Regions from separate parts of the Pseudoalteromonas sp. 10-33 genome, predicted to be linked through region 1. Evidence: riboswitches for the same ligand, from Rfam matches in the RefSeq annotation. Region 1 holds a riboswitch; the other holds the start of a gene.

Region 1 (7,251 bases):
ATTGAACAAGTGGGTGCGCTATTTGTAAATGGCATGCCGTTTAATCAATTTTTAAATATATCGGTAGAATCACTTAGCCCAGAACAAGCTAAAATTACATTTCCCTGGCAGGATGTTTTTATAGGTAACCCAGCTCAAAAAATTCTTCATGGTGGGATTATTTCAGCCGTACTTGATAACGTAGGCGGCATGCTTGCAGCGGCCAGTGTGATAGACAAGCTAACCGATTTAGATATGAACAGTGTGCAAAAAAAATTAGCAACACTTGGCACTATTGATTTACGCACTGATTATTTGCGCCCGGGAAAAGGGGATGTGTTTACCGCCAGTGCCACGCTTATCCGTTCAGGTAATAAAGTGTGCGTGTGCAGAATGGAATTACATAACGAGCAATCAGTGCAAATAGCTTTTGGAACAGGCACGTATTTAGTTGGATAAAACCTGTTAGGCGAGTAAACTGGCGACCTTTTAAATCACTAAGTGTTTACTATGCCAATTGTTACCGAGCAGCGTAAAGGCGCAATTTTTGCTTGTCTTGCTTTTGTTATGTGGGGTCTTGCCCCCATTTATTTCAAGTTAATCCAACATGTGACCGCATTTGAAATCTTAATGCATCGTGTGGTGTGGTCAGTCGTATTTTTAATTTTAGTGGTGAGTGTTTTAAAGTACTGGCGTAAAATTAAGCACATTATAATACAGCCTAAGCTGATGCTAATGTTAGTTATTACCTCTGGTTTACTTGGTTTTAACTGGGGTTTATTTATATGGGCGATTAACAATAACCATATGCTTGATGCAAGTTTAGGTTATTACATAAATCCGCTTTTAAATGTTTTGTTAGGCATGCTTTTTTTAGGTGAGCGCCTCCGAAAATTTCAAGGGGTTGCTGTAGGGTTGGCATTCTCTGGGGTGATACTTCAATTAGTAAGCTTTGGCTCGTTTCCTGTGGTGGCATTTTCACTTGCTATATCGTTTGCACTGTATGGCCTATTACGGAAAAAGCTGCCTGTTGAGGCGTTACCCGGTATATTACTCGAGGCATTAATATTATTGCCAGTAGCACTGGTTTACTGGTGGATGATGACACCTTCTGCTACATCAAGTTTGCCTAATAACGATTGGCTTACCAACTTATTACTTATAAGCGCAGGCATTGTTACCACACTACCGCTGCTTTGCTTTACAGGGGCGGCTAAACGCCTGCAATATACAACCCTTGGCTTTTTCCAATACATTGGGCCTAGTTTAATGTTTATACTTGCTGTGGTGTTTTACGATGAGGTATTTGATACTGAAAGGCTTATTACCTTTGCGTGTATTTGGAGTGCACTGGCTATTTTTAGTTGGGATTCTTACCATCAATCACGTAAGCGTAAAAAAGCGGCCATTACAGCCGCCGAAATTGCTTAAATTTTAGTTTAACTGACTACCTTATTTCGGCCGGATTCTTTCGCCTCGTAAAGTTTTTGGTCGGCCTGTTTTAGTAACGTATCCATTTGATAAACAGGTCCTGTAGAAAAGCCTATTGAAATAGTCAGTTTTATTTTCTCTTTACTAAATTCTTGGCTGTTATTCTCTACAAAATACCTAAACCCTTCGAGTCGTTTAAGCGCCTCTTGCGGGATTTCATCTGCAAAATAAACAGCAAATTCTTCGCCACCTAAACGCGCAACTAAATATTTTTCAAAGTATTTTTTAAAGCAAATAGCCAGTCCTTTTAAAACTTGGTCGCCCGCATCATGGCCATAAGTGTCGTTAATAGATTTAAAGTGATCTATATCAATCATGGCCAGCGCGCCGTTTACCTTTTTGAGACTGAGCTCTTTAAGAGAGTTATTTGCTTGCTCAAAGAAATAACGACGATTAGGGAGGTCAGTAAGGTAGTCTGTGTTGGCTTGGCGTTTTATTGTCGCTATTTGTTCAAGCATGCCAACGTTTTGGCTTAGCCTGCAATAAAACTCTTCGTTATTAAACGGTTTATGAAGGTAATCGTTTGCACCATTTTTTAGGAATAAGCTGGATAGCTCAGATGAATCAGCGCCAGAAATACCAATAATCGCTTTTTCATCGTTACTGTAAATTCTGCGAATTTCACTACACAACTCATCGCCGTTCATATTGGGCATCTCGTTGTCGGTAATGATCACTGAGATATCGGGTGAGTTAGCAAGAACTTCTAGGGCTTTTTTTCCATCTTCAGCTTCGGATACTTGATATTTGTGACGTAACAATAAGCTCACAACATAATGGCGGGTAGATATAGAGTCATCAACAACTAGTACTTTTACATTTTCGTTACGAGGTAAACGTTTTAACTGTTTTTCGAGGTATTGATAAGCCTGTTTATTTTCTTTTATTATATAGTCAATAATAGGGTACTTTTCTACCATGTTACGCGTTTTTTTATCTATATTTCCCGTCATAACAATGGTAGGAATTTCAGCGTCTACAGTGCAGGGAATCGCTTCACCCATTGGTGCGTCAGGCAAAATAAAATCAACAACCGCACAAAAATAATCGTTTTGGCTAATCAACACTTTTGTTTGTGCTAACGTTTCTGCTACATCTACCTCGTAGCCTACCTTTAGCGCTATGTGTTTTTGCACAAGCGCTATAGCAGGTGTATCTTCAACTATTAATATCTTTCGCTTCACGGAACACCTAAATCATATTATGCAAAAATGCTGCTTAATACATGTTGTAACCGTAAAAGCGCCAAAAAGCAAATTGGTTACGTGTTTATAAGCTGTCAGATTCTGAATAACTTTCATGATTTATTGGCGCAGGGCTCGATATTTTAGAGCGCCCAAACAAGGTATGAAACTTCGTTTTACATGTCGTAAGCTTTAGGTATTTTAGCCATGCTCGCTCAATCGGATTAGTTGGTTCTTGTGAGCCAGTTACTACGGCTACAAAATTTTCTTGGTGCTCATTTTGTGGTTCAATCGTCTTACTATATAAACCTTTTAAAACAATGCCATGTTGTTCTAGTATACTGGCTTCTAATAAGGTGAAATTTCCGCTGCGGCTAAAACCACGTGGAAAATTTTGATCATCATAAAATTGACGTTGGCTAACAAATGCTTGGCGTAGTAATGAAATGTTAATGCTCATAGCTATATCCTCATACCCTATTAATTAGTTGGAGTATGATGCAAGTTTGGCAATTTTTTAAACAAGTTATTTTTATCGTGAGGATAAAAAAGTGGATATCGATTTATTAAAAACATTTGTTGAAGTAGTGCGCACGCGTCATTTCGGTAAAGCCGCAGAAAACCTATATATAACGCAGTCGGCGGTAAGCTTTCGTATTCGCCAATTAGAGCAAGGGCTTGGCGTTAATTTATTTATTCGCCAGCGCAATAATATTCAATTAACGGCGCCTGGTGAGCGGTTATTACCTCACGCGCAAATGATCATAACTGGTATGCAGCGGGCGAAGGTAGATGTGGCCCTTGCCGACAACATGCATAAACAAATTAGTTTAGCGGGCACCCCTAATATCTGGGATGCTTTTTTGCAGTTTGGTATTACTAATATCGTGTCGGCTATGCCGGGAGTGTCTTTGGTGGCTGAAGTTAAAGCCCAACAAGAAAGTACGCGATTATTGCTTGAGCGCACGCTTGATTTGGCCATTTTATTCGATCCACCAAAAGTAGATGAGTTAGTTGTTGAGCGTATTTGTGAACTACCTATTATTCCTGTGAGTGGGTATGACACGGCAACAAACGAGAATTTTTTTGATAATCAGTACGTGTATGTTGACTGGGGGACGACATTTTCGCTTTGGCATGCACGCCAGTTTACCGGTAAAACCCCTCCTTACTTTAGAACAAGCACCGGCCGAATTGCACTCGATTTAATTTTGCAATGTGGTGGTAGTGCATTTATTCCTCATGTTTTAGTAGAGCAACATTTAGAAAATGGTGAATTATTTCATGTAAAAAACGTAGAAAATACGTCAAGAGATATATTTGTAGCCTACCATAGAGATAACGAGCAAAAGGAACTAATAGAAACACTAATAAACTTACTTCCTACTATTGATCCTAACGCTTAAACGTTGGAGGTTAGGTGGGTACATATTTGCTTGATTAGTGTTCGTGTCCTTTTGATTTCAAAAATAATGCAGTTTTATTAACTTTAAAAGTCAAAAATATTTCATTTGTAATATTTCTGTCATTTAGTGGTGACAAACTGCAGTCGTTTTAAAAATTAGTCTTTTGTGATTATCGAGGAAATAACATGAAATTTGTAAAATCGAGCTTATGTGTCGCTTTGCTAAGTGGTTTATCTTTTAATGTACTTGCAGACGTGGATGTTTACGGTAAAGCAAATGTAACTGTGCAGTCTACAGATGACGGTGAAGGGTCGTTTACTGAAATTAAAAGTAACGCATCTCGCTTTGGTCTTAAAGGTTCTGAAAAAATTACCGATGGCTTAGAAGCAGTTTATAAGTTTGAGTTTCAAGTTGATGTAACTGATGCAGACTCAAAAGGCGACGACGATAATATTTCTGCGCGTAACCAATACGTTGGTGTTAAAGGCTCATTTGGTCAGGTAGTAGTGGGTCGTAACGACACGGCGTTTAAACAAGCGCAAGGTAAACTCGATTTATTTAATGACCTTGAAGGCGATATTAAAAACGTATTCAAAGGTGAAAACCGTTTAGGTGATTCAATTTCTTATGCGTCAAACTCATACGAAGGCTTTAAAGTACTTGCTACTTTTATTGCTGAAGACGATGTAGATGCAGATAACGGTTATTCAATGGCTGTAACATACGGTGATTCAGCGCTTAAAAAGAGTGCTATTTATGCCTCAATTGCAGCTGACAGCGAAGTAAACGGCTATGATGTAGTGCGCGCATCAATCCAAGGTAAAGTTGAAGACTTTAAACTAGGTGCTATGTACCAAACTCAAGAAAAAGTAGACGGTTCAGCTGAAGGTGACGGTTACTTATTAAATGCGGCATACAGCATGGGTAAAAATACATTTAAAGTTCAGTATCAGGCAATGGACTTTGACGATAGCGATGATAAAACAGCTATTTCGGTTGGTGTTGATCATAAGCTTAACAAAAACATTAAAGTATTTGGCTTTTACTCAAGCTTTGATATGGACAACAACGTAGACCAAGATTACTTAGGTTTAGGTATGGAATATAAGTTTTAACGATTAGTTAAAACACTCCCTTTTTAACCGCGCTGTTATTAGCGCGGTTTTTTTTGCTTTAAATTATTTACTTACCCGCCCATAATAGAGCTTCATTTGGAATGAGGTGCAATTCCTCAACTGTTCCCGCAACTGTAATTAGCACTTTGCTTTAAGTCAGATACAAATCAATTTTTAATGAGCGGGCCTACTCATGCTAATTTTAATGTACTCCTTTTTGGTAGTTGCATTACAAGTGGGTACTCGTGTCTAGGACAGAGTATTGCAAACTAAAGCACCATTATTAAACGTTCAAAACCTTTCGTGGGGAATAGCAAATAAATCTATTCTCAAACATATTAATGTGCAAATACCCGCAGGTAAATTTGTGGGCTTAATAGGGCCCAATGGTGCAGGTAAATCGAGTTTACTGCGTTGTTTATATCGTTTTAATAAGCCAAGCGAAGGGGTTGTAGAGTTTAATAACCGAGATATTTGGCAGCTCAAAAGTGACGAATATGCAAAGTGCGTTGCTGTTGTTTTGCAAGAAGCACCATCGCATTTTAACTTGTCGTTATTTGATGTTGTGGCGCTTGGCCTCACTCCTCATAAATCGTTATTTAGCTCTACATCGCAAAGCGAAAAAACACAGATCACTCAAGCTATAAAAACGGTAGGGCTTGAGCAGCACACCAATCAAAATTTTGAATCGCTCTCTGGAGGAGAAAAACAACGCTCACTCATTGCACGTGCTATTGTTCAGCAACCTCAACTGTTAATAATGGATGAACCCACTAGCCACCTTGATGTTAAGTACCAAATACAGGTTATGGAATTGGCAAAGTCTCTAGGTGTTACGGTGTTTGCTTCATTTCATGATCTTAATTTAGCCGCGGCTCTTTGCGATGAGCTCGTAGTCATTAAAAACGGAGAAATAACGCATACCGGTTCGCCCGCAGAGGTACTCACTGAGCACATGCTTGATGATGTATTTGGTGTATGCGCACAGATAAATAGCCACCCACAAGAATCTCAGCTTGGCAAAAGCACACCTCATATTACTTATTTTTATGGTTATAAATAACATGCTGACCTCTCGATTTCGCCATTCTGCGGCGCTATTTATGTTTATTGTCATTGCTACAGTAAGTCTGTTTTTAGCTTTGAGCTTTGGCGCAACAGATACGTCAATAAACGATGTATTTAACAGTCTTGTGCATTTTAATGATTCGTCACTGACCAGCCGTATTATTTTTGAATTAAGAGTGCCGCGCACATTATTGGCGTTTTTGGCCGGTGCAGGTTTAGCTATTGCGGGGCTAATTTTACAAACTGTGACACGTAACCCATTAGCCGATCCCTATTTATTTGGTATATCGTCAGGTGCTTCGTTTGGTGTAGTTATCCTTATGGCATTTGTGGGTATTAGCGCGGGCGTTGCCCTTTCTGCGGCGGCGCTACTAGGCAGTTTATTAGCAATGAGCTTGCTTATATTAATAGCCACAAGGCAACAAGGTGGGCAGGTTGAATCGATGTTGTTAGCTGGTGTTGCACTCTCATTTTTATTTAGTGCATTTACTAGTTTGTTACTTTATTGGAGTGAGCCGCAAGCCGTTGCCGCTATTTTATTTTGGACCTTGGGTAGTTTTGCACGTGCGCAGTGGGCAACTCTATGGGTACCATTTTTAGTGATTACACTGTGTACCTGCGTAATGATTAGCTTTAGGCGCCAACTTAATGCCATGTTATTAGGTGATGAAAGTGCCATAACTCTTGGTGTTAAAGTGAAACGATTTAGGTTACTGATGCTAATTTTAAGCTCATTAATAACCGCTGTGCTGGTGGCAATGTGTGGTGGTATTGGTTTTGTTGGGTTAATGGTGCCACACATTGTGCGCTTTTTTATCTCGCAGGGAACCGTCGCAGGGCTATTAATAACAAGCTTAGCAGGAGGCACATTTATGGTATGGGTCGATGTACTGTCACGTTCTTTACTACAAAATCAAGAGCTACCTGTTGGGGTGATCACGGCTGCTGTGGGAAGTGCGTTTTTCTTAAGTTTACTCTTTTTTAGAAAGTCAAAGGTATAGCCATGAA
Region 2 (7,251 bases), on a different contig from region 1:
TGAGTTACCTGCTGGTGAAATTGAATCAATTGATCGCGACTTTACGGTTCGTACGGCCCGAAGCTACAAAGATCAGCGCGACTTTAAAAATTTAGTTATTAAACGCGGCGAAGATGGCTATTTAGTTCGCCTTGGCGAAGTAGCCGATGTTCAACTAGAGGCCGCCGACGACGAAAGTTTGTTCCGTGGTAACGGCCGCAACATGATTGGCCTGGGTATTGTAAAACAAGCTAAAGCAAACACATTAACCGTGGTAGACAACGCACGTAGTGAGCTTGAAAAAATCAAACGAAACCTACCTGAAGGCACAACAATTCAAGACAGTTACGACTCGTCTGTATTCATTAAAGAGTCGATTAGCGAAGTATATAGCACGCTTGCCATTTCAATGGGCTTAGTTGTTTTAGTGATATTTTTGTTTTTAGGCAACATTCGTGCAACGCTTATTCCCGCTGTTACCGTACCGGTAGCTTTGGTAGGTAGCTTTATGTTTTTGCTCGCTATGGGGTATTCAATCAACTTGCTAACACTACTTGCGTTAGTACTGGCCATTGGTTTAGTTGTTGATGACGCTATTGTAATGCTTGAAAACATTCACCGCCGCATAGAGCTTGGCGAACCACCATTACTTGCAGCATATAGAGGCGCACGAGAAGTAGGCTTTGCAATTGTAGCAACTACACTTGTGCTTATTTCGGTGTTTGTTCCTTTAGTATTTATGGATGGCCGAATAGGCGCGTTATTCACCGAATTTGCAATGGCTGTAAGCGCAGCGGTTTTTTTCTCAAGTGTGACCGCGCTTACGCTTGCACCAGCATTGTGTTCAAAAGTTTTAAAAAGCGCCGACAAGCCTAATAAATTCAGCCAATGGATGGACCGCCAGTTTACTAAATTAGAGCGCAGTTACCGTAATTCACTTTCAACAAATATGACCAAAAAATGGGGCTTGTTAGTCAGCTTAGTTTTAGCGGGTTTTGTGAGTTATTCACTGTTACTGCAAGTGCCATCAGAGCTAACACCTAAAGAAGACCGCGGCACCTTTTTCATTATGATGAGCGGGCCTGAGGGTGCTAGCTACGAAAATAATGCCGCCAATATGGCAAAAATTGAAGAACGCCTTATGCCTTACTCTGAGTCTGGCGAGCTAAGCCGTGTGCTTGTTCGTGTTCCTGGCTGGGGCGGTAGCGGCGGTGTTGCTATTGTTGGTATGGCTGATTGGGACAAACGCAAGCGCTCTACGTGGGAGGTAATGGATGAAATTAGTGGCAAAATGCGCGAAGTCACCGATGTACGTGCGTTTGCTATTATGCGCCGAGGTATTGGCGGTGGCGGTTCATCTCGCCCTATTGAATTTGTTCTACAAGGTAATGATTATGCTCAGCTTGCCGATTGGCGTGACCGCATTATCAAACGAGCAGAACAAAACCCGGGCCTTGTTAGAATCGATCACGATTACAAAGAAACATTCCCACAGTTTTTAGTCAGCATTGATAAAAATAAAGCGGCCGATTTAGGAGTGTCTGTGTCTGACGTTGGTCGTACACTCGAAACCATGCTGGGTCAGCGTCGTGTGACAACCTTTATAGATAGAGGTGAAGAATACGATGTCATTTTGAAAGGTACAAAAGAAGACTTTAATAACCCGACCGATATTTCAAATATATACCTTAAATCACGCAGTGGTGAGCTTGTTCCGCTAGACAGCCTAATTAGCTTAAAAGAAGAGGCAACGGCCTCACGCTTAAACCGTTACAACCGTATGCGCTCAATAACCTTAAGCGCAAACTTAGCCGATGGTTACACACTCGAACAAGCACTTAACTTTTTAAACAATGTTGCCGCAGAAGAAAATGATATTGACGGCGCAATAGACTACAAAGGTGAATCTCAGCTTTATTACGAAGGCGCATCAGCAATGACCTACGTATTTGTATTAGCGCTAACAGTTACCTTTTTGGTATTGGCAGCGCAATTTGAAAGCTTTATGCACCCATTTGTAATCATGCTAACAGTACCGCTTGGTTTAATGGGCGCGATGTTTGGTCTTTGGTCTACCGGACTTACGCTTAATATTTACAGCCAAATTGGTATTGTTATGCTCATAGGGTTAAGCGCTAAAAATGGGATACTCATTGTTGAATTTACCAACCAATTACGCGACAAAGGTGTAGAATTTAGCGAAGCAATATTACAAGCGGCTACACAACGTTTACGCCCAATAATAATGACATCGCTAACAACGGTTATGAGCTCAGTGCCATTGGTATTAGCATCAGGCCCTGGCGCTGAAAGCCGTATGGTAATTGGTGTTGTGGTATTTACCGGGGTTATTGTTTCAACGCTACTTACTTTATTTGTTGTGCCAGCAGCGTACTATGCGCTTGCACGCAACACACAATCACCTGAGTATTTACAACAAAAACTTAATAAACAAGCAACCGAAAAACCGCTTGAAGAGATCTAAGCAAGCTAGCGCGTCGTAACCTTGTTACGACGCTAGGCTTTATGTTTTGCGTGACCTTTGTTTAATATTAGGAATAATTATGAGTTCAACAACGCAATTAGCAACCTTTGGTGGTGGCTGTTTTTGGTGTATTGACGCAGCATTTAGGCGTGTAAATGGCGTGTCGAATGTAAGCTCGGGTTATACCGGTGGGAACACTGACGATCCAACATACAAATCAGTATGCAGTGGTACAACGGGCCATGCCGAAGTAGTAAAAGTTGAATTTGATAGCACGATTGTAAGCTTTGAAACCTTGCTTGCGATGTTTTTTACTTTGCATGATGCTACACAATTAAATCGCCAAGGTAACGATATTGGCACACAATACCGAAGTGTTGTGTATTACCATAATAACGAACAACTTGCGCTTACTAAAACTATGATTGAACAGTTACAAACTCATGTTAGTGAGCCAATTGTAACCGAAGTAAGCCCGGTAACAACTTACTACCCTGCAGAGCACTATCATCAAGATTACTACAACGAAAACCCTCAACAGGGCTATTGCAGTATGTTAATCGCGCCAAAATTACACAAGTTTGAAACCGTATTTAAAGAGTTTTTAGCTGAGTAAAAATACAAAAAAGCCCGGCAAAACCGGGCTTTAAATTAGCTTATTTAAAACTGGTAATCTATACCAGCAAAAAAGCGGCGCTCTGGCGTGTTGTAGTAGTACACCTGTCCTGTTGTAAAATCAGCGTTAGAATCGACTGCGTTGTACTCTTTATCAAATAAGTTTTCAACACGAAGGGATACCGTAACCTCATCGTTTACTTGGTAATTACCCGCTAAATTCCAAAGCGTATAAGACCCTAATTGTGAAACAGCCCCTGCTCGCTCACCGCGATATTGCATTGCTAGGCTTGTATCAAATGCACCAAACTGTTTTGCAAGCTCCCAATTAAAGGTTCGTTTCGCAACGTTTCTAAGCGCTTCGCCAGTTTCTTTATCTTCTGCACTTAAGTAAGCAAAATTCACATTACTATCAAAGCCAAAAATTTGATTAATCAGGCTAAACTCAACACCTTCATATTGAGCCTCATTAATATTGGTGAGTGCAAAATTAGTGTCGTAAGCAATTTTATCTTCAATTTCATTTCTAAAAATAGCGATATCAACACGTGCAGTTTCAAAGTCAATGTTTAAGCCAAGCTCGCGATTTACTGACGTTTCGGGTTGAAGGTTAGTATTGCCGTAAAGTGGAAAATATAAATCATTAAAAGTAGGCGCTTTAAAGCCCGTGCTTTGGCTTATTCTAAATGTAGCGTTTTCGGATAAGTGATAACCTGCCGCCGCGGTATACGTTGTTTCATTACCAAATTGCTCATCGTCATCTTGACGAACGGTTAAATTGGCAAGCAACTCATCCGCATCGTAATATGCGCCAACAAATACCGCTAATACATCGCGCTCCTCTACTTCAAACGTGGTGGAGCTTTGTGACATGTCATCGTTGTACCAATTAACGCCGCCACTAATGTTTAACGAATCGTTTAAACGGTATTGACCGTTATAGTCAATTTGTGAGCGCTTAGTAATAAAGGTACTCGTTGTTGGCCCTTGAGAGAAATCAACATAACGGTTGTCTGAATCATCCGTTGCAAATGCAATATCAATGCTGTGTGTTTGATTGTTATAGTCTTTATTCCAACCAGCCGAAAGCTGGTAATTTTTAAAATCACCTCGCTCAATCGTACTATCGGCAGGACTAAAGCGGCTGTCGTAATCAGCAAAGCCTTCACTGTATTGCCCTAGTAACTTAAAGTCGCCGTAGTGCGCATCGGTATAGTTTACTTTAAAGCCAAGGTTTTTGTTTTCAAAGCCGTCTTCATCGGGGGCAACACCTTGCAGTACATCAAAGTTATCTGTTTTTTCAAATCCTGCATTAAAAGCCGTTGTCAGCTCACCTGTTTTTACAGAGCCAGCAAGCTGGTAGTCTTGATATGAATCAGACCCAAACGTAGCACTAACAGAAAGGTTATCTGACTCGCGCGTTATAATATTAATAACCCCCGCTAGCGCATCAGAGCCATACACTGCTGCACGTGAACCTTTTATTATTTCAATGCGCTCAATACTGTTTAATGGCACATTGCTTAATGCTTTTTGACCAAGCGTTGCCGAACCTGTGCGCACACCGTCTATTAAAATTAGCGTATCACCCGATCCCGTACCGCGCAGTGAAACACCGGCATTTTGACCAAAGCCGCCATTAGGGTTTACCTGAAAGCCAACTTGAGACGTTAATAGCGTTGGTAAGTCGCGAACATTACTGGCTTCTATGTCATCACGAGTTATAACATTTACGCTCGCTAATACATTAGTAATTGATTGTTCAAACTTATTAGCGGTTACCGTAATGGTTTCGATTGATTGCTCTGCAGCAGATACAGATAGTGACAGCGCAGCAGTAATTGCAACGCCAAGAGTTGTTTTATTTAACATGATGTTCCCCTTCTTTGCCCACCGCAAAGAACTAAGTAAGATTACATCAAGGCCGGTCTCCGGACTCAGTAAGTACATAGCTTTATGTATTACTTTACCGTTGCGGGGGCAGTGTTGGGATTGTAGTCATCATGAAAACGCACCAACTTCCCGATTATCTTATTAAAAAAATCAAACCATTGAAAAAATTAATAAGCACCTTGAAAATAGGCCGCTATTGTGAGGAGTTTAATAAAAAATGTCAACGGACGTCTATACAGCTAAAAGCGGTTTAGCATACTTAAACGAATTTAAACAGCTCATAAAAAAGCCAAATAACTATCGCGGCTATTTGGCTTATTATTTAAAGAGCGCTCAAAAAGCACTCTATAACTAATCGCGGAAGTTTTTAAACTGAAATGGCTGACCTAAATCGGCAGTACGCACAACTTGCATAGCAGCTTGTAAGTCATCGCGCTTTTTACCCGTTACGCGCACTTCTTCGCCTTGAATAGCCGCTTGCACTTTTACTTTAGAATCTTTGATGGCTTTAACTACTTTTTTAGCCATATCTTTTTCAATACCTTGCTTAAGGGCAACGTTACGAAAAACATTTTTACCCGCACGGCTAATGTCTTGAAGTTCTAAGCTAGCTACATCCATACCACGCTTAGAAACTTTACCGGCTAAAATATCAAACAACTGCATAACCTGTGAATCAGCTTCAGCTTTAAGTTTAATTGTTTTGTCGTTTAGCTCAATAGATGCATCAACACCTCTAAAGTCAAAGCGAGTCTCAAGTTCACGGTTTGCGTTATCAACCGCATTTTGTGCTTCGTTCATTTCTACTTCAGATACAATATCAAATGAAGGCATTGGTTTTCTCCTAACTATTCAATCTTAATTTTTATGACGCAATTATAACGCTAAAACTATAAATCTTTACATTTTTCTGCATCTTGTTCAGGTGCGATACTCATTTAGTTTGATATACTCAAGTTTCTTTTTTAAGCGACTCTAGGATTTTACGTGACAAGGCGTGTTTACCAAGCAGTTTTTTTGCTCAGCATCGTGGCGTTTACTTTTTTATTTGCCAAAGAAATAAAAGGCGCAGCTAACCTATTTCCACACATTGATAAAGTAGCCCATTTTGGGATTTTTTTTGTGCTTGCCGTTATTATGGATAAAGCGTTTAAGCTTCCTTTATACGCACAAGTTTTATTATTAGCCGGTTACGGTGCATCAATTGAAATAATGCAAGATGCACTTCCCTATAGGCAAGCCTCTATTGGCGATTTTATCGCTGATTTTGCGGGTGCTGCTAGCTACTTTTTACTTAGAGTAATTTTTACTCCTCGAAAAAAGAATCCTTATGACTAACATTTTAATTATAGGTGATGGCGCTATAGGCCTATTAATGAGTCACTTTTTAAGTAAAGAAAATACGGTACATGTTTTAACACGCAAGCCAACCTGCAATACCCGTTTTTATAGCCGTAAAAATGCCCCGTCACATAAAATTAGTGCACGCTTTATTAATTTAGGTGAACTGGCGCAGCAACCTAGTTATGATATTGTTATTTTTACGGTTAAAGCTTTTCAGGTTCAAGACGCGTTTAAACAAGTAAAACCTTACCTAGCTGAAAATTCAACACTGGTAATTTCTCATAATGGAATGGGAAATATTGAAGAGCTAATGCCTCAGTTACACACTCAGCAAGCACTTTACTTTTTAACCACCAGCATGGCTGGTTTTAAGTCTAACCCTTACATTGTGCAACATACCGGTGAAGGACAAAGCGTGATTGGTGGCTGTAACAACCTCGCAGTTAAAAACCCACAATGTATATCACCACTACTCCAAGCAATTCCCAATTTAAAAGTAGTTAATAACATTGAGCAGCTTCGCTTTGAAAAGCTACTGGTTAATGTGGCTATTAACCCACTAACTGCGCTTCATAATATAAAAAATGGCCAATTACGCGCTCCTATATTTAGCGCAACTATAATGAGCTTGCTCTATGAGGGCTGCAGAGTTGCTAATGCGCAAGGGTCGAATATCGCTTTAGCTGATGCGTTAAATAATGCTTACACCGTAATGGCACTTACTGCTGAAAATTATTCGTCAATGCAACAAGATATTGCTAATAACAGGCCAACAGAAATAATGGCCATTTGTGGGTATATTAGCGAGCAAGGCAAACGCTACGACATTAATACCCCAACTAATAATGAGTTACTTGCTAAAATTCAGGCAAAAAAAAGCGTGGTATAAACCACGCTTTCATAAATTATTAACCCGTAACTTACTAACTTATTTC

Evidence for each region. A riboswitch is a leader RNA that binds a small molecule or an ion and turns the genes downstream of it on or off. The one in region 1 is predicted to bind cobalamin.
Region 2: linked by a shared signal. The riboswitch ahead of ATS76_RS06730 (TonB-dependent receptor domain-containing protein) and the one ahead of ATS76_RS12565 (ABC transporter ATP-binding protein) in region 1 are both predicted to bind cobalamin.

The regions. Positions count from the first base shown of each region.
Region 1 covers NZ_LOFI01000024.1:34,196-41,446, reverse strand. The annotation lists gene ATS76_RS12595 (thioesterase family protein) at 1-438, shown strand, start outside; gene rarD (EamA family transporter RarD) at 490-1,410, shown strand; gene ATS76_RS12585 (GGDEF domain-containing response regulator) at 1,419-2,654, opposite strand; gene ATS76_RS12580 (DUF413 domain-containing protein) at 2,740-3,114, opposite strand; gene ATS76_RS12575 (LysR family transcriptional regulator) at 3,206-4,060, shown strand; gene ATS76_RS12570 (porin) at 4,246-5,175, shown strand; cobalamin riboswitch at 5,223-5,361, shown strand; gene ATS76_RS12565 (ABC transporter ATP-binding protein) at 5,438-6,238, shown strand; gene ATS76_RS12560 (FecCD family ABC transporter permease) at 6,240-7,244, shown strand; gene ATS76_RS12555 (cobyric acid synthase) at 7,247-7,251, shown strand, end outside.
Region 2 covers NZ_LOFI01000007.1:60,740-67,990, reverse strand. The annotation lists gene ATS76_RS06740 (efflux RND transporter permease subunit) at 1-2,464, shown strand, start outside; gene msrA (peptide-methionine (S)-S-oxide reductase MsrA) at 2,544-3,080, shown strand; gene ATS76_RS06730 (TonB-dependent receptor domain-containing protein) at 3,125-4,951, opposite strand; cobalamin riboswitch at 4,985-5,148, opposite strand; gene ATS76_RS06725 (YajQ family cyclic di-GMP-binding protein) at 5,324-5,806, opposite strand; gene ATS76_RS06720 (VanZ family protein) at 5,960-6,310, shown strand; gene ATS76_RS06715 (ketopantoate reductase family protein) at 6,303-7,205, shown strand.